DNA from 4 places in the Xenorhabdus entomophaga genome. Region 2 is predicted to be linked to each of the others. Evidence: predicted binding sites of a transcription regulator. Region 2 holds the regulator's gene; each other region holds the start of a gene.
The links. Region 2 encodes Fur, which represses iron uptake genes when iron is present. Its sites were predicted from a motif close to ATAATAATGAGAACNACTATCAA; they were not measured.
Positions count from the first base shown of each region.

Region 1: fes (enterochelin esterase) is a predicted target of Fur. The motif match lies at 1,437-1,459, and genes of this name have one in related genera.
Region 3: feoA (ferrous iron transporter A) is a predicted target of Fur. The motif match lies at 3,201-3,223, and genes of this name have one in related genera.
Region 4: AAC854_RS18735 (TonB-dependent receptor domain-containing protein) is a predicted target of Fur. The motif match lies at 2,465-2,487, and genes of this name have one in related genera.

Region 1 covers NZ_JBBMXH010000036.1:23,889-28,810, reverse strand. The annotation lists gene AAC854_RS09515 (TonB-dependent siderophore receptor) at 1-1,253, opposite strand, end outside; gene fes (enterochelin esterase) at 1,559-2,875, shown strand; gene AAC854_RS09505 (MbtH family protein) at 2,923-3,153, shown strand; partial or broken gene AAC854_RS24260 (condensation domain-containing protein) at 3,207-3,950, shown strand; partial or broken gene AAC854_RS09500 (thioesterase domain-containing protein) at 3,957-4,922, shown strand, end outside.
Region 2 covers NZ_JBBMXH010000003.1:70,928-75,849, reverse strand. The annotation lists gene AAC854_RS01255 (efflux RND transporter permease subunit) at 1-1,545, shown strand, start outside; gene AAC854_RS01250 (TetR/AcrR family transcriptional regulator) at 1,584-2,174, shown strand; gene ybfE (LexA regulated protein) at 2,280-2,570, shown strand; gene fldA (flavodoxin FldA) at 2,745-3,278, shown strand; gene fur (ferric iron uptake transcriptional regulator) at 3,453-3,902, shown strand; gene AAC854_RS01230 (beta-N-acetylhexosaminidase) at 4,026-4,922, opposite strand, start outside.
Region 3 covers NZ_JBBMXH010000030.1:28,651-33,572, reverse strand. The annotation lists gene AAC854_RS08435 (FeoC-like transcriptional regulator) at 180-419, opposite strand; gene feoB (Fe(2+) transporter permease subunit FeoB) at 449-2,779, opposite strand; gene feoA (ferrous iron transporter A) at 2,944-3,171, opposite strand; gene AAC854_RS08420 (pyridoxamine 5'-phosphate oxidase family protein) at 3,500-4,024, opposite strand; gene AAC854_RS08415 (Tex family protein) at 4,434-4,922, opposite strand, start outside.
Region 4 covers NZ_JBBMXH010000113.1:4,506-9,427, reverse strand. The annotation lists gene frdD (fumarate reductase subunit FrdD) at 1-284, shown strand, start outside; gene AAC854_RS18735 (TonB-dependent receptor domain-containing protein) at 385-2,448, opposite strand; gene AAC854_RS18730 (acetyl/propionyl/methylcrotonyl-CoA carboxylase subunit alpha) at 2,741-4,489, opposite strand; gene AAC854_RS18725 (5-oxoprolinase subunit B/C family protein) at 4,486-4,922, opposite strand, start outside.

The sequences.
Region 1 (4,922 bases), on a different contig from region 2:
GTTCCGTTTTCATCCCAATCACGCCAGAATTTATTGTGGTTATTTACCCACTTATAATCGATCCCACTGATGATGTTATGTTCAATGCTACCCACTGAAAAAAGCGCTTTCAGTTGGTTATCCATGCTTATTCCTTGAGACTCGTTATGATCGCGCTGTGGAAAACGCGTAATGATGGGACGATTGGTATCTGATGCAAGAACGAGATATTTATGGCGTTCATCTGATTGCGAATAACGCAGGTTTTGTTGGAAAGAGAAGACATCACTAATGTCATGCTCAAGAATGTAGCCGATAGAGAGCTGTTCCCGTCTGGACTGATTAAAAGAAGGATCACTGAAATTCATATTGTAGGGGATATAGCCTGCATTGGGTACGGGGGTTATCGTGCCGTCTTTAGGATAGAAGTTGCGGTATCCCGCTTTAGGGTCGAACTGATAGCTGGTGAGTAACGTAAAAGTCGTATTATTGTTGGGTATCCATGTCAGTGCTGGCGCGATGGCAATCCGCTCTTTTTTAAAACCTTTAACGAATTGTTTTTGCGTGCTGAGAACACCATTCAGACGATAGAGAACGGACATATCATCACTCAACGCACCACCGAAATCAAAGGCCATTTTCCCAAGGCTCTGATTGCCTGCTTTCATCTGTACTTTATGGATGGGCTGAGCAGTTGGCCTTTTGCTGGTCATATTAATCAACCCCCCGGGACTGACCTGACCATACAGCACAGATGCCGGTCCGTGTACCAACTCCACACGCTCTAATAGCCAAGGATCGATCTGACCAACAGTGCCGCTTGAACTGTTTGTACCATAACTCAGTCCATCAAGAAATTTAGGGGCATAACGGAAGCCACGTGTAATCACTTCGTCGTTGCGGTTGGAAGAACCCCGGTAATTAGTCACAACACCGCTTGAATAATTCAGGGCGTCAGCCACTGTCATGGCACCTTGTGCTTCCATTTGTGTGCGGTTGACGACGCTGATTGATTGAGGGGTTTTAATCAGGGGAGTGGAGCTTTTGGTGCCAGCGGTGCTCTCTAATTCTACAAAATGTTTTACTGAGTTGCTTTGATTGGTGCTTGTGACGGTGATGATGTCTTCTTTGTCGCTGACAGTTCCAGGGTTTGCTACAGCATAAGGGGATAACAGCAAAGTGGAGGTCAATATTAAGGGTAACTTATTATAGTTATGTTTTTCCTTTATTTTTATTGCAGTTTTTACCGTTTGATTCTTGATAAGCAGTACCATGGATTTCATCTCTCAAAATAGACTTATTTAAAAATAAATATTAAAAATCAATTAATTAATTGAAATTATCCCATTATGACCAAGCGGAGTTGTGGGGCCTCCTGCCACATTACCCCTGATATTTCTCCATGAATTCTGCCTGCCAGTCGCTACAACCAATAAATAACACGAATGATATTGAAAATGAAAATCGTTATCAATATCATTCGTGAAGCGGTAATTTTTTCCTTTGTGAGTGTTATTGGCTCAGATGTATCAGGCTTGAACAAATCGTGTGAGCAGATCTTTTTGAGAGGGATAAGGGGATGAAGTTAGTATTTCAGCCATCAGGTACGGCAGATGATTTGTTATCTGCGCTCCATGCTGGCAGTGAATTATGGTGGAAAAGTATTGCTGTTTTGGGAACGCCCATCATAGAGGTTCCAACAAATCATCAAGTTCAGGCAACATTCTTTTGGCGAGATCCTAACGGCAATGAACAACATTCAGCTCTGCGCAGAGTTTATGTTGATATTAATGGTATCACTAATCACCATCGTCCAGACCCCCAGAGTTTGCAACGGTTATCCGGAACGGATATCTGGTATTGGTCAGTAAGCCTTGAAGATGACTGGAGAGGAAGTTATCGATTTATACCGGTCACGGATGCCCATTTGCCCCCCAACTTTTTTGATGAATCTAAGCCTGATAAACCCAAGCCGCGCAACCAGCAACAACGCGAATGGTGGATTTCACTCTTCCCGTTATCCACACCAGATCCTTTGAACCGCCAACATCATCACCGTAATGGGCTTGGTTTGTCTTTATCAGCAATTCATATGCCTTATGCGACTGAACAGACTGCATGGGAAGGCGTGGTAATAAAGCCAGTCCCTGCTACGCAGCCGGGTAAACATGAACCTTTGCTTTTGCATTGGAATAGTGACCGCCTCAACAATCAAAGACGTGTCTGGCTTTACGCTACAGGGGAAGAAACAGAACACCCACGTCCTCTTATCATCCTGCTGGATGGGTTAACCTGGCGGGAGAAAATGCCAATTTTTCCGGCGATTGACATGGCGACTGAACAACAGCAGATACCCGGTGCAGTCTGGCTTCTGATTGATGTTATCGATATGTCTCACCGGGAGCAGGAGCTTCCCTGCAACCCTGATTTTTGGCAAGCGATTCAGGATGAACTATTACCGCTGGCCGCACAGCATACGGTTTTCAGTGATGATCCTGAACAAACCGTTATCGCAGGGCAGAGTTACGGTGGGCTGGCAGCGCTCTATGCGGCTCTCCATTGGCCGCAACGCTTTGGCTGTGTCCTCACACAATCGGGTTCTTTCTGGTGGCCTGATAGCAGAATTGTCCGACAGTTTATGTCATCTGCGGAACATCAACCCGGCTGGCTGACACAACAAGTTCTTGAACAAAAAGTGCTCCCCTCATCATTGAAAATCTTTCAGGAAGCGGGTTCCCGCGAAGCAGATATCCATTTTGTCAATGACCAAATGTATGCCGCGCTGCAAGGGGCGGGGCATCGTGTGAATTATCGCGTGTTTAATGGTGGGCATGATGCGTTGTGCTGGCGCGGTGGATTAATTGATGGCCTGAGTTGGTTACTGGCTGAAAAGTGATGCGGTAAACCGATTGTTCAAATCCTAAATATAATTGAGAACCAACGATGAATCTGGAACAAAAGAATCCTTTTGATGATGACGAAGCTACTTTTTATGTGCTGATAAATAATCAACAGCAATATAGCCTTTGGCCAACCTTTGCCACACAACCCGTCGGCTGGGAACGGGTTATCGGTCCTGATTCACGAGCGGCTTGTATCGCATACATAGAAGAGCACTGGATCGATATGCGTCCGGCCTGTCTGCGTAAACCATTCTGCGAAACCCATAGATAAATCAAATTAATAATGCTGATGGTTTAACCTGTCGATAAGAAAGGAAATCAAACGTGCCTAATGTATTGCAATTTTCTGAAATTAAATCAGTCAATCTGACCTTGCCGCTCGTGGCTGCCCAGCCCGGAATCTGGATGGCAGATCAACTTGCCAGCCATCGAAATGAATTCACCATTGCGCATTATATTGAAATCAATGGCGAACTGGATCGCGCTTTATTTGATGCGGCTATCCGCCAGGGTTTGGCTGAGGCCGATACCATTCATGCGCGATATTTTATTAATGAAGAGGGAGAGCCTGTACAGCAAATCCCGGATTTTCATCATGCGCAATTTCATCATGTACAATTTCATCATGTACAACAGGTTGTTGCTCCAGAATGGATTGAATTCTCTCATAAACAGCCTCATAAACAGCCTCATGAACAGTCCCGCAAACAGGGAGAAAACGCATCACAGGAATTAATGCAGACGGATTTGGCAATTGAGTTACCCGCAGATGGAGAACGTCCCCTTTATCGGCAGGTGATTATGAAGATTGAGGCTCAGCCTGAACGTTGGTTCTGGTATCAGCGTTTTCACCATCTTATGTTGGATGGCTTTAGTTTTGATGCCCTGACCCGACGTATTATTGATATTTATAATGCGTTAAGTGCAGGCCGCCAGCCAACTGAAAATCCTTTCAGCCCCTTTGAGTTGGTCGTCAAAGAATATCAGAGCTGGGAACAGTCACCCGCAAAAGCAGAGTCAGCCGCATTCTGGCAAAAACATACCCGTGAACGTGGTGCTTCTGTTTCACTTTCCACTGAAGATATCGCCTGTTGGTCAGAAAATGGTGAAGTTGAATATCTTGGGCGCAGTGATGATCAGTTAAAAATACGTGGTCAACGGATTGAACTGGGGGAAATTGAACAAGCTTTGCTGGAGCAACCGGGAATTGCTCAGGCGGCGGTTGCAGCGCGTGAGCTGGGTAAATCAGGTCAGGCGACTGGTCATGTCGATGCACGTCAGCTAATTGCTTGGTTGATTCCTCAATCCGGTGTGACATTGGATCTTGAAGCATTGCACCAAACGATAATGAAACGATTACCGGCTTACATGCTGCCTGTCACTTATGTGATACAGGAAAATTTCCCGTTGAGTGCTAATGGCAAATTGAATCGCAAGGCACTCCCGATGCCAGAAAAATTAACCACGGGCAGGCAACCAAAAGCGGGTTTGGAAAGCCAGATAGCCGAGTTGTTCAGCGAGATTTTAGAGTGTGGCCCCGTTTGGGCTGATGATGATTTCTTTGCTCTGGGCGGGCATTCGTTGCTGGCAATGCGTCTGGCAGCCGAGATACGCCGCCGCTTTAATCACCATTTTTCTAATCACCGGCTTTCCAATAATAGTGTTTCAGTCGGTCATATCATGGTCGCGCGAAGTGTAGAGAAATTAAGTGCGTTATTGGTTGATGAGCAGGAACAGAATTCGGCAGAAAAGCGTGGCGTGGGGGAAGTTCTACCTTTGCGGGAAGGAACAGGAGCAGCGCTGTTTTGTATACATCCAGCGTCGGGTTTTGCCTGGCAATACAGTGGATTGTTGCGTTATCTGGAGGGGGATTGGCCGATTATCGGATTGCAGTCACCTCGTCCCCACGGTGTGATTGCAGATTGTGATAGCCTCGACGCAATGTGTACACGCCATTTGGCTACATTGCGCACTGTCCAGCCTCATGGGCCTTACTATTTGCTGGGGTATTCTCTGGGTGGAATGTTGGCTCAGGAGATG
Region 2 (4,922 bases):
CTGGATAAGACATTAAAATTTCGCAAAACCGCTTTAGTGCTTGCTTTCATCTTTCTTTTGGGTTCATTGGGGCTGGTTGATCTATTGCCATCCGGTTTCTTGCCTAAATCGGATGTCAGTATCGCTAAGATAGAGGTCGAAACACCACCGGGAACACAAGCAGAACAAAGTGATGCTGTTTTGCAGAACATTATCAAAAAGTTGCAGGATCGTCCTGAAATTATCGATGTCTTTTCTGTTGCCGGTGTTGAGGATTCATCCGGTACTATCAGCCAAAATAAAAGTAATATTCTTATCAACCTCGTCCCCATCAATGAACGTAAGTTGTCACAAAAAGAGTTTGAGCAATCACTGGCACCTGTTTTGGGTGAGATTCCAGATATTCGATATAATTTTGGTAATAGTGAAGGTAATCGTGATGTTTCGATTGTTCTGGCGAGTGAAGATCCCCAGATTCTATCGCAAACTGTAGATCAGTTACGCCGCGAGATGATGCAATTGAATGGCTTGAAAAATATTCAGGCCTTACAACCGCTGCCAAGACGGGAAATTATCATCACGCCGAATATTGCCGAAGCTGCCAGAGCAGGCGTGACTACCGACGCTCTTGGTTCTGTAATCAAAACAGCAACCATTGGTGAGATTAATGCCAATGTATCCAAATTTAACTTACCAGACCGGCAAATTCCGGTTCGCGTCTTATTATCCAAAGAAAAACGGGATAATTTGACCGTCTTGAATGATCTTTATGTGAACAGTACTTCTGGTACGAATGTGCCGGTCAAATCTGTCGCGGATATCTCTTTTGCTTCTGGCCCTGACAAAATAGAGCGCATTTCCAGACAGCGTAAGGCAGTCATTGAAGCCGATCTTAATGGCATTGCCATTGGAACGGCATTAGATCAAATCAATGAGTTGCCATCATTAAAAAATCTGCCACTCGAAGTGAAAAGGATTGTGTATGGCGATGTGGAATACATGAATGAAATGTTTGACCGTTTTTCCACCACTATGCTGTTGAGTATTTTGATGGTACTGGCCATTCTGATTGTTCTGTTCAAAGACTTTTTGCAACCGCTGACGATTTTAATTGCCCTCCCCTTCGCCATTGGTGGTGCTATCATCGCCCTGCTTCTCTATAATGCCGCGATTGATATGCCAGTAATTATCGGCATATTAATGCTGATGGGAATTGTCACCAAAAACTCTATTTTGCTGGTTGAGTTTATTCTCGAAAGAGCGCGCTCTGGTATGTCACGCAATGAAGCGATTATTCAGGCGGGCAGAGAGCGTGTCAGGCCAATTGTCATGACAACAATTGCCATGATTGCAGGGATGATCCCGCTCGTCATTACCAGTGGTGCTGATGCCAGCTTCCGAGCGCCGATGGCAATTGCTGTGATTGGCGGATTAATCAGCTCAACGTTGCTAAGTTTGCTGTTCGTGCCCGTGGTTTATAGCTATATGGATGACTTTAAAAACTTTATCATTCCATATCTGAAAAAATTATCGTCAGTAACGAAAGACGATCTTGATTATCGCTAGCAGATGATTTTATATCCAGAGTTTTGAAGGAAGTTAAAGTGAAAAAACAGACAGAAAAACAGCGGGCAAAACGTAAACATATTCTTGATGCCGCCATCGCCTGTTTTATAGAAAAAGGGTTTCATGCAACATCAACGGCAGAAATCTGCAAAGCAGCAGGTATGAGTCCCGGAAATCTGTTTCACTATTACCCAACCAAAAACGCCATTATTGAAGCTATTGCAGAAGAGGACAGCCATGATTATGACGAAATTCTCTCTTCCTGTGAGAATGAAGATTCAAGTGTTGCCACGATAGAAAAAATAATGACCGCTCTGCACCATCTTTCCAATGAACCCGGCTATGCACGTCTTGGCATTGAAATTATCGCTGAAGCCAGCCGCAATCCCGCTATTCATAAGATATTTATCGAAAATGACAAGAAAGTCAGGGAGCGCCTGGCCTCATTAATTCGCAAGGGTATTGAAAGTGGGGAAATCGGCAAACAAATTAATGCAGAGCAAGCCGCGTTCTGGTTAATGACCACTGTTGATGGCGCGATAGGAAAAAAAGGAATGGAATCAGATTTTAATGGGGCTGAAAATCTTGCTTTTCTGACCTACATGATACGAAAGACGCTTACATCCTAAAGGCCTATTCCGACAATCTCCCCCATCAACCAGTAGCGACACGCGCTCAGCTAAGGTATTATTGCCCGCTATATTATTGGTACACGCCCTTTATTAATTGAATTTATGGCAAAAGAACAAACTGATCGCACCACACTGGATTTGTTCGCAGATGAACGCAGGCCAGGGCGACCTAAAACAAACCCACTGTCCAGAGATGAACAGCTTAGGATTAATAAACGCAACCAGTTGCGACGAGATAAAGTCAAAGGACTGCGTCGAGTGGAATTAAAACTCAACGAAGAGGCAGTCGATGCACTAAATCATCTGGCAAAACAGCGTAATATCAGCCGTAGTGAACTGATTGAACAGATGCTGTTAGCCCAACTGGCAGAAAAAAATCACCTTGCCGATTAACGGCTTTTATTCAACAACAATAAAGCGGCATCACCACACAAATCTGACAGATTTGTCATGAATGTTTGGTCAAAATAACGCTTTTCACTTTATTAAAACTGACATTTTTCCTGCTGATTTCAGCGTGATGTGTATAGCTTAGATACACAATAAAACAAGAGGTTAACCCATTTTATGGCAATAATAGGTATATTCTTCGGCAGCGATACAGGCAACACAGAGAACATCGCCAAAATGATCCAAGAAAAATTGGGCGGTGCTGATGTTGCTGAAGTCCACGATATTGCCAAAAGCAGCAAAGAAGACATTGAAGCCTTCGATATTCTGCTGCTTGGCATCCCAACTTGGTATTACGGCGAAGCTCAATGCGACTGGGATGATTTTTTCCCGACTTTGGAAGAGATTAACTTCGAAGGGAAACTGGTCGCTCTATTCGGTTGTGGTGATCAGGAAGATTATGCAGAGTATTTCTGTGATGCTATGGGTACCATCCGCGATATTATTGAACCTCATGGCGCTATTATTGTAGGTCACTGGCCAACCGAAGGGTATCACTTTGAAGCCTCTAAAGGTATGGCTGATGATAACCACTTCATTGGTCTGGCTATTGATGAAGACCGCCAACCAGAATTGACTGATGAGCGCGTTGAGGCCTGGGTACAAAAAATTAAGGCTGAAATGAGCCTGTCTGAAATTCTGGATGCATAAGGGCGTTAGCTTCCTTTCACACACTTGCATAATGTGTCATGATATCAGGTCTGGCATGGTTTTCATTTTGAATATCCATGCCTATAATCAACAACGTGAAACAGAATCATGATTCCCCACGATACCCCTAAGTATCATAAGTTCACTTAACTCAAGTTACAGGACTGAATCCGCATGACCGACAACAATAAAGCATTGAAAAATGCTGGACTTAAAGTAACACTTCCGCGCTTGAAAATTCTGGAAGTGCTACAGGACCCAGAATGCCATCATGTCAGTGCGGAGGATCTCTACAAAAAACTGATTGATATCGGTGAAGAGATTGGCCTCGCCACTGTCTATCGCGTGTTGAACCAGTTCGATGATGCCGGCATTGTCACACGCCACAATTTTGAAGGCGGTAAATCTGTTTTTGAACTCACTCAGCAACACCACCATGACCATCTAATTTGTCTCGACTGCGGTAAAGTCATTGAATTCAGTGACGAATCGATTGAAGAACGCCAGAAAGACATCGCTGAACGCTATGGCATTAAACTTTCAAACCATAGCCTCTACTTATATGGTCACTGCGCTGTTGGTGATTGTCGCAAAGATAGTTTGCTGCATGATGAAAAAACATAATAAGCAAGCACAATAAAGAAGTGATTAACGTCGTTCGCTTCTCGTGTCTGGCTTAATCTGAATAAACTACTGCCGATTAGCGTGAGCTAATCGGCAGATTGCTTCAGGCGTTAGATTTAAGCGTTACAATTTAACTTCGTCTATCCGGCTAAAACGTTTTCCATCGCTACTGACAGAACGGATTTTCACATTATTGCTGACGTAAGGCCGCTGTCTGTCATCGTAAATCTGCCATGTTCTTCCATCATCCAGTGAATATTGGATAACAACACCCGGCAATGCAACATTAGCTTCAAATACCCCGGCAACAATTCTTCCTCCCGGAACCGGCAGACGATAAGCAATGTTGAGTTTATCCAGTTTGGTCAGCTCATGCTGCCCCATCAGGTTGGCAAAACGTTCCCAATCACGATTGAGCACATCCGTATCAACATAATGGGTTATTCCACCTTTATATTCTCTACCCTGCTGATAATTCAATTCCCAATCCGCCTGATGCCATGCACGTTCCGCCAGCGGTAATAAGCGCGGGTAAATCATATATTCCATCTGTTCATCAGTACGCACGGTTTCACTCCATGATAGCCCTGACATACCATAGGCGCCCGGCCAACGTTTACTGCTATGGGTATTAAAACGGTTGCCATCGCGATCTACCGAAGTTTCCGCATTCTGTGGCATGTTATTTGGGGCAAAGCTGAAAATTTTCGCCTCATCATTAAACCGAGTCGCCCAATAGTAGCCCCGCTCTTTCGGATGCACTTCATACGGCATATCAATGTAGACATAATCAGGGCTGGAAACGATGACTCGATAACCTTTATTCGCCCAATCATTTACGGTGTCATAACCTCCCCAATAAAGGGTATCCCAGAAATTGACCGCAACATGTTTAGTGGCAAAGTCTTTTGCTGACTTGGCATGTTTCAGGCCATCCTGCCATGCCTGCATCGTGTCAATGCCGTGAGAGTTGACGATTTTACTTACTTCAATAGCAAAATAACTGGCAAGCTCATCAAC
Region 3 (4,922 bases), on a different contig from region 2:
GTTTATTTTTTTGATATGAGTCTTTTTTGTTTAATATTGAATAAGATACAATCTGTTCTGTTTGCTCTGATTTGGCAAAAGATGAAAAGGTTAAATGAGCCGTGATCTTCAAAGAAAAATTGCCTGCCCGATGAGCTTGATCAGGCAGGCAATTCTTTAGCATTTACAGGGGCAGATGCTTAGTTTTTTACTGACAGTTGATAAATTTTGGAATCACATTTCTGCGTTTCCGGGCACTGCTTGCAGCCGCCGCTTAAACAGGAAGAAGCATCCACTTCCTCCAGTTTACCCATTGCGACAAGCTGCTTGAGCATGGCTTCTACCATCGGCAGCGGTGCTGAAAACTGATAGCTTAATGACCTTGCGTCAGTGCGCCCATTAAGGGCAACGGCGTTTCTAATTTCCAGCAGACTAATCATCTATCGCTCCTATTAATAGCTAGTGGCAGTTAATGGCAGTTGCCGTTTGAGCATTTGCAGTTACGATCGGTGGTGTTATTGAACGTGACGGTCACTCTGCTGCGTGCACGGCGCAATCCAATAAAAACCAGTACGTTAAACAGGATCACGGCCAGAATTGTTATCAGGCTGCTTTCTGGATGGGCAGAAAACGTTGTCGCCTGATAAAACAATGCTGCGAGTGAATAAGCGACGTTTAGTCCCCACAGGATGGAGAAAGTCATCCAGCCACGGCTGGTTTCACGTGCAATGGCTCCCATGACGGAAACACAGGGTACGTATAGCAGTACGAAAATCAGGTAACTGTAAGCAGAAATGGCAGAGCCAAATTTGGCGCTCATTGTTCCCATAGAACCGCGATCCATATCGCCATCGCCTTTACTGGCTTCTATCGGGTTGGAAAGCGCACTTAAGGTAAAGGTTTCTTTCAGGCTGTCCCAGGTTTCCGCAACAGCGTCTTTCAATTGCTCCGGTAAATTGAATTCATCCGGGTCGAATGGTGCCTGAGTGATGTTTTCTGCGGTGTACAGGGTGTTCAGCGTTCCAACAACAACCTCTTTGGCCATTGCCCCGGTGATAAGCCCGACAGTGGCCTGCCAGTTATCAGACTGCACACCGATGGGCTGTAATACTGGCGTGATCACTTTACTGACAGAAGCCAGAGCTGATTGGTTAATGTTATCCACAGCTTTACCTGAGAAGGAGAAGCTGTTCAGAGCGCCAATGAACATACTTGCCGCGACAATGACTTTACCCGCTCGTATCACAAAACCTTTCAGTCGCTGCCATGTCTGGAGCAACAGGGTTTTAGTATGTGGAACATGGTAGACCGGAAGCTCCATTACAAATGGAGATGCCTCACCACGCATCAGGGTGTATTTGAGCAGCAGCCCCGTCAGGATGGCGATGACAATTCCCAATATATACAGGGAGAAAACGATGCTTGCTCCATTTTTGCCGAAGAAAGCGGCTGCAAAGACAGCAAAGATTGCCAATCTTGCCCCACAGGACATAAACGGTGCCATCATGATGGTAATCAGGCGCTCACGAGGGGCGTCCAGTGTTCTTGAGCCCATCACGGCCGGCACATTACAACCAAAGCCAACAATCAGGGGCACAAAGGATTTACCCGGCAATCCCATGGCTTGCATCAGCCTGTCCATAACAAACGCGGCTCGCGCCATGTAGCCTGAATCTTCAAGGAAGGAGAGGAACAGGTACATCATGCCGATCTGGGGAACCAACGGCAGTACGGTGTTGATGCCTCCACCAATACCTTGGGCAAGGAAAACCGTCAGCCAATTCGGGAAATGGAGAAAATGACCGAGCCATTGCATTCCATCAATGAAAATGGCGGCAGAAGCCCCTTCGAAGATGGGTTGCAAAGCGCCGCCGATATTGATGGCCAGCACAAACATCAGGTACATGACAAACAGGAAGATAGGCAGGCCCAGCCAGCGGTTCAGGATAACGGTATCCAATACTTGGGTCAGTTTGTTTGGTATGGCTGATCGGGTATCAATGACCGCCAGACATATATCACTAATCGTCTGATAACGTGCGCCAGCAATGATCAGGTCGGGTTCTTCAATCTGTTGCTGTTGCAGGCGAGCCTGACTTTCAGCTAGCTGTATTTGAGTCAGACCGGAAATCTCACGGCTGTAAATATCCCCTTCCAGCACCTGCAAAGCCAGCCAGCGACGCTGCTGTGGGCTGAATGTCCCCGTGATTTGGCGTGAAAGATGGGAGACTTCCTGTAATAGTGAATCAGGATATTCAACCTGCACAGGTTTAGCGTTTTGCGGGTATTTAATTTTTTGCGGATGATCGTCGATGGTTTTTTTCAGTGCATCGATCCCTGTGGCACGGGTTGAAACCAGTGGGATAACCGGACAGCCGAGGCGTTGTTCCAGTGCCGCAACATCAATATTGATACGCTGATTCTGAGCGATATCCAGCATATTCAGCGCAATGATGCAGGGAATGCCCAGTTCAATCAATTGCAGTGAGAGATAAAGATTACGCTCCAGATTCGACGCATCAACAACATTGATCAACATATCAGCTTCACCACTAAGGATATAGTGGCAGGCAATCTGCTCATCAATGGACGTTTGCTCAGAAATGGTAGTGAGAGAATAAGTGCCGGGGAGGTCGACAAGCTCGACCTGATGGTTATTGGTGGTAAAGTGGCCGGCTTTGCGCTCTACCGTAACACCAGCCCAGTTTCCCACGCGTTGGTGGGAGCCAGTAAGCTGGTTAAAAAGTGTCGTTTTGCCGGCATTGGGATTACCAATCAGGCCTATGGTTAATTGTTTCATCATACTTTTGTCAATCACAAAATCTACCAATCATAAAGTCTGCTAATTACGAAGTGACTTTCGTACCTTAGTTACATATTCAGTACCCTGGTGATACTTTAGTACTACGGTTATCAAAGTGTGTGGGTGATGATTATTCTGAACTAAATCAACTTAGCGCTTTGTTAGTTCAGATCTTCATTCAACATGAGAAATGCCAAGTCTTGTTTACGAAGAGTAAGGCTGACTCTGCGTGTTTCGATTTGTATTGGATCGCCCAATGGAGCGAAGCGAATGACCTGAAATGTTGAACCCGGTAACATGCCGAGTGACAATAATTTTTGTCGGTAAGCTGGACTAATTTCTGGAGAAAATCCCAGAATTTTATACCTGCGTTCTGGAATAAGAACCATATAACTCTCCATTTTGACTGAAAAAATAAGTGATTATAAGAATGATTATCCTCAATGAAGGGAATTTCACAAGGAAAAAGTACGGTAATTTCTCTGAATTCTAATTGTTAATGATAATAATACGCAACTGCAATGTTGGTTATTTATCCTGAATAATATGGAAACAAATTGATATTAATCAAATTAATGTTGATTTGATTGAAAATAAATAATTATTAGGAATATTTAATATTCGGAAAAAATATCTTTATTGATAAGCCCCGTTAATAAACGGGGCTTGTTGATTTCTATTTTCTTATTAATTTGATAAATGATTGATTGACTTTTATTAACCTTTTGGAGGATAAAGCAGCTCACTCAATGGAACCTGAACGCGATCATCATCTTGATGCTGGCTCCAGGCATCCGAGTCGTATACCCACCATGCCTGAATTTCCAACTGATAGAAACGGCGTGTGGCATGGCCTTGATAATCACTGATGGGACGAGATTTTTTCTTTCTGATATTTTCATCAGGATAAGTTTTTAAGAAAAAATAGTCATAGGTTTCCTGTAGTTGCTCATCGGGGACTTGGCGGGCGTAGCCAACGAATTGAGCGCCAGCCAGATCCAGTGATGAATCAGGTGTGACCCGACTGCTGTAGATTGTGCCGCTGACACGGGGGTTGATATGTAATTCCCGCGAATGTCGGGTATCTCGCTTTGAGTACCAGATCAGTGTCAGTGGGTTGTATTCCGGAATATAGAACATCGTCGATGACCAGACTGAATCTGCATCTGGATCGTGAGTGGAAAGGCTGAAAAAACGTATATTGCTGAGTAAATTAAAACTGCTTTGGACATATTTGTTCATGGTTTTTCCTCAACAGTGTGCATTCGTTCTTGATACCTAAAACTCGAAACCCATTGGGTATAAGAACATTAGGATATTATGGAAGATTTATATTTTTATATTATTCAATAAGTTCCCATTATTATGAGATTTATTGCGGAATGAATTATACGGAGTATTAATTAAAATATGCAGGGGTCATAACTTATTCAAATTTATAACATCAGCAATAAATAGAATCATCATGATGAAAATAATGGCTTTTTTACGTATAGCCAGTCAAGGGCTTTTTATCCGGCGCGCCGTAAAACCCCGTCATTCAGAGGCTGCTAATTCTTTTTTTGAAAGATCCTGAACTGGCACAATGGCACCAGTTCAGGAAATTAGTTAAGTAAGCTAACGTTTCTTGGTTAATTAACGTTTGCGCTAATTAACGTTTTTTATTAAAGGCAGCCGCCAACGCATCACCCATGGCGCTGTTGGCTAAAGGTGCAGAACCTGAACGCGAAATATGGCGGTTTCTGCCATTGCCGTTGCCGTTGCGGTTATTACGACCCTGAGCATTGCTATCCTGACGGTTACCGCCTTGAGAGCCTCGGCGTACTTGTGTTTCACCAGGTTGTTCATCAAGACGCATGGTCAGTGCAATACGCTTGCGGTTGAGATCAACATCCATCACCTTCACTTTGACGATATCACCCGTTTTCACCACGGTATGTGGATCTTCTACGAAGCGATCGGACAGGGAGGAGATGTGCACTAAGCCATCCTGATGGACACCGATGTCAACGAAAGCACCGAAATTAGTGACGTTGGTGACTGTACCTTCCAAAATCATGCCTGCACGCAGATCTTTCATCGTTTCAACCCCGTCAGCGAAAGTCGCTGTTTTGAACTCAGGGCGCGGATCCCGGCCCGG
Region 4 (4,922 bases), on a different contig from region 2:
GCGCTATTGTTGGGCCGGCAATTATTCTGCTGCTGGGCATACTGATACCACTCGGTTTGGCACCAGAAGCGCTTTCTTATGAGCGTATCCTGACATTCTGCCAGAGTTTTATCGGTCGCATCTTTTTGCTGCTGATGATCAGCCTGCCGATCTGGTGCGGAATGCACCGTATTCACCACGGAATGCATGATCTGAAAATTCATATCCCTGCCAGTAAATGGATATTTTATGGTGCAGCGGCTGTTTTGACTGTTATCGCTTTGATTGGAGTTTTTACGCTGTAATTCTCATGGCGATAATTGGAGAGCAATCTCAGGAAAAGTCTGCGGATAAACCGCAGACTTATTACAAGGGATGTTTTTGAATATCTTTAAGACGTTTTCATCAGAATTTATAAGAAATTGTCGCTTTATATGTGCGTCCTTTCTCTTCTTGTCCTTTATAAGTTTTCAAATAATAAGAGTGTTCGTTGTAACGTTTATCAAAGACATTATCGATACCAAACTGGAGTTCTGCATTTTTAAATGTACCTGTTTTTGGCGACCAGGAAATATACATATTACTTACGCCATAGCCAGATTTATGGATACCGACAGTATTTCCTCTCTCTGTACCTTTGGAATTTTTTGCCAGAACAAATCGAGAACTCCAACCGAGTTCAATATCAGTTTTGTCAAATAGGTAACTACCACCTACAGTAATAGAATCACCGACTGATGGTGTAAACTCTAATCCTTTATCAAATAACGCACTATCTTTAATAATCTTGTTATTGACTTTGGCATAAGTGGTTTTTAAAGACACATTATTTAGTTTATAGCCAGTCGCTAATTCAAACCCTTCCAGTCTGGCTTTCGGGATATTATGCAGTTCGTTCTTAGCTAAAGTTGTAGACAGGTTTTTAAAATTCGTTTGGAATACTTTACCTGATACTACCAGCGAGTCATTGTCAGCAAAAACACCGGGATAAGTACCTGCCAGTCCCGTTTCCAAATTGTAACCGGTTGTGGCTGTCAGGTTATTACCATGGTTGGATAATCCCATAAGTTCTTTGCCTAATGGACCTCTGAAGAGTTCGGTGTAATTGGCAAATAATGTTGTGGACGCCCCGAGCTCGTATTTCAATCCGAGTGCTTTTGAGAAGTGAGAATAAGTTCTCTCAAACGACTCATTTTGTTCATTAATCGTATGGTATTTATAGTGATCCCATCTGATACCAGGTATAACATGAAAATCTGCAAGTTGAATATCATCCTCTAAGTAAACAGAAGATGAGTTTCCTTTTTCTACTTCTTTATTATGAATATTCTCCTCTGCGTTAGTGAAGCGCATTCTGGTATCAAAATACTCATATCCATAAGTTAAGGAATGGGATAGCTTCTCGGTATCAAAACTAGAGGTATTACGAACTTTAACACCTTGAGTTTCAACAATACTATCGAATCCTTTCCCACTTCCGTTTACAGGCTTCATATGGGTAGAAGTTTGTTCAGTATGATAAGCGGATATTTTTAAATCAATAAGATCATTATCAACCGGCGCATATCCGTAAGTGATATTATGGGTATCACGGTCGATGGCATACTTCGCTTTCTTTCCGTTATTTACATCCTGTCCAAAATTCAATCTAAAACTAGTTGCTGCATCATTTTTATAATGTTCTTTAGATACATTAATATACTGCTCATCGGTCAGATTAAATTTAGCTTTTAATAAATAGTTGAATAACTTTCCATCTGTCGGGATTGAATCTCTCCCTATATTATCTCTGCCAGATTTAGAGTCGTGAATATTGCGATGGGTAAAGTAACCTAATAAATCAACAGCACCCAATCTGCCATAGGTCGCCAAAGATTGTTGGAATTCATCACCATTGCTGGAGTAATTTAATTTCCCTTTGGCACCAAATAATTGACCGGGTGTCAACAGATCACCTGCATCAACGGTCTCAAATTTTAATGCGCCACCAATGGCACCAGTATCGTAGGTAATACTGTTACTACCAACCTTGATATCAACCTGCTTCAACATTTCAGGATCGATGCCGTAATTCCCTGCATGGTGGAAGTGATACCCTTCTTGTCTTGCACCATCAATGGTTACGTTGATGAATTGATCATCCATCCCACGGATTTTGAAGCGTTGCCCTAAAGCACTAGGATGACCCGCTTGTACCCCTGGTACATTCTTTAAAATCTCGGCAACACTTTGTGCTTGTTTGACCTTGATTTCATTACGGCTGACTTTTCTCTCTTCTGGTGCATCTTGTGCATTATTATCTGCAATAACAACAAGTGTATCGCCAGTACTAGGAGATTTTTTAATCGTGCTTTCAGCACTTGCAAATGCGTTGGTAGAAATAGCAACTGTCAGCATAGATGCGGACATCAGAGGAACACACAAGCCGCTTTTAGCCAAGCTAGCGTAAATTTTGGTAATTTTAGACATTTATTTTCAAACAAGTATACTATTGAGAATCGTTATTATTTACATTTCTATAGTAAATGTAAATAAATTTCAAGAACAGTTATTTTCAATAAGGTTTGTCGGCGGTCGGAGCCCACTCCGAAAGTGGGCTTTATTTATTGAATAACATGAAGAATTTGATGGCGATAAAGTACCTTAGTGAGATCTTGTTTACTCCAATCAGTATAAATACTCATCACTATAGCGCCCCATAACCCAAAGGAGTGCAAATTTATACTAAATATATACCCGTTTAATTTTTCTATGAATCTCACTACTCAATATTAGCCAAAACACTCTCTGCATCCTGATAATCCCCTGCTTGGACACAGAATGTAATTTTTCCTGAACGATGAGCATTGATTTGTACTTCCATTTTCATGGCTTCCATAACTGCAATCACATCGCCTTCTTTAACTTGAGCACCTTCTTTAACCATCCAGGAATGCAGGATACCTGAAATAGGGGCTTTGACCTGACGGGGATCTTCCGGCCGTTTTTCCGTTATGACAGACGGAGAAAATTGCTGTGCACCTACAGGGGCTGAATGCGCCAATCCCGCCAATAAATCCGCCGGCAACCCCAGTTCATGCCTGCGGCCATCAACCTCAATAAACGTGCGGGTAATACTTTTATCCCCGATAGGAAGCTGACGTAGCGAAGCCTCTAGTTCATTCACAAAATCAGTTTCAATCCAGCGGGTATGGACATTGAATTTATCACCAGAAACAAAATCAGGATGCGCCATCACCGCTTGATGGAAAGGTAAAACGGAGGCTACGCCACGGATCTTAAACTCTTTCAATGCCCGACGTGCCCGAGCAATGGCTTGTTCTCGAGTCGCCCCTGTGACAATCAATTTTGCCATCAGTGAATCAAAAGTAGCAGGAATGGTTGAGCCATTCACCACACCAGAATCCAAACGAATACCGGGACCGGAAGGTGGAGTGAATTCAATGACCGTTCCAGATGTTGGTAAGAAGCCTTTTCCGGCATCTTCCGCATTAATGCGAAATTCAAATGAGTGCCCTCTTGGGACTGGCGTTTCCTGAATGTTCAACGGATGGCCTTCTGCCACTCGCAACTGTTCAATAACCAGATCGATACCTGTTGTTTCTTCTGTCACGGGATGCTCTACTTGTAAGCGAGTATTCACTTCTAAAAAAGAGAGCGTCCCATCTGCACTTAACAAGAATTCTACTGTTCCAGCGCCAACATAATTGGCTTCCGCGCAAATGGCTTTTGCTGATTGATGAATACGTTCCCTTTGTTCTTGGCTCAGGAATGGTGCAGGCGCTTCTTCCACCAGCTTCTGGTTCCGACGCTGCAAAGAACAGTCACGGGTGCCGAGGACAACAACATTGCCTTGTTTATCCGCAATCACCTGCGCTTCTATATGACGAGGTTTATCCAAGAATTGCTCAATAAAACATTCCCCTCGCCCAAATGCGGCTGTCGCTTCACGCACTGCTGAATGATAAAGTTCTGCCACTTCATCCATCCGCCAAGCCACTTTCAACCCGCGGCCTCCTCCCCCAAATGCCGCTTTAATAGCAATCGGCAACCCATGCTGCTCTGCAAAAGCGATAACTTCCTGAGCATCTTTGACTGGCTCTGAGGTTCCAACAACCAATGGCGCTCCCACTTTCTGGGCAATCTTACGCGCCCTAACCTTATCACCCAGCTCATCAATCGTTTCAGGGTTAGGCCCAATCCAAATTAAGCCTGCGTCTATCACTGCACGGGCAAACTCCGCCCGTTCAGACAAAAAACCGTAGCCCGGATGCACCATTGTTGCTCCCGATTGCTTCGCTACCGCCAGTAAACGAGGAATATTCAGGTAAGTTTCTGTAGGGCTATTGCCGCCCAAAGCATAAGCTTCATCAGCCAGTTGTACATGCTGTGCATTAATATCTGCGTCGGCATAGACGGCAATGGCTTGTACGCCATAATCACGGCAGGCACGGATAATACGGACTGCAATCTCACCACGGTTGGCAATCAGCACTTTTTTAGCGTTCATAGCAAATCTTTACTCCCTTGAATTTCATGGAATTGGCTGATGGGGTTAAATCGGATTTTGGCGTTGACGGGGATCTGACCGGCGAGATCAAGGTGATAATCGGCCACTGAAGCAATAACCGGATATCCGCCTGTCAGTGGGTGATCAGCCAGGAACAATACGGGTTGTCCACTGGCGGGAATTTGAATCGCTCCCGCACATGTGCCTTCACTAGGGAGTTCTTGCTGTTGAATGCGTGATAGTGAGCACTCACCATTTAATCGCAGGCCAATTCGATTAGATTGAGGGGTAACCTGCCAATCCTGCTTACTCAATAATTCAATGGCCTCTTGCGTAAACCAATCCGTACGAGGGCCAAGTATGATATCTAATACGATGACTTCATTTTTATCTGGCATGGTAAAAGCCGGCGTTTCAGAAAAAGATACCGCTG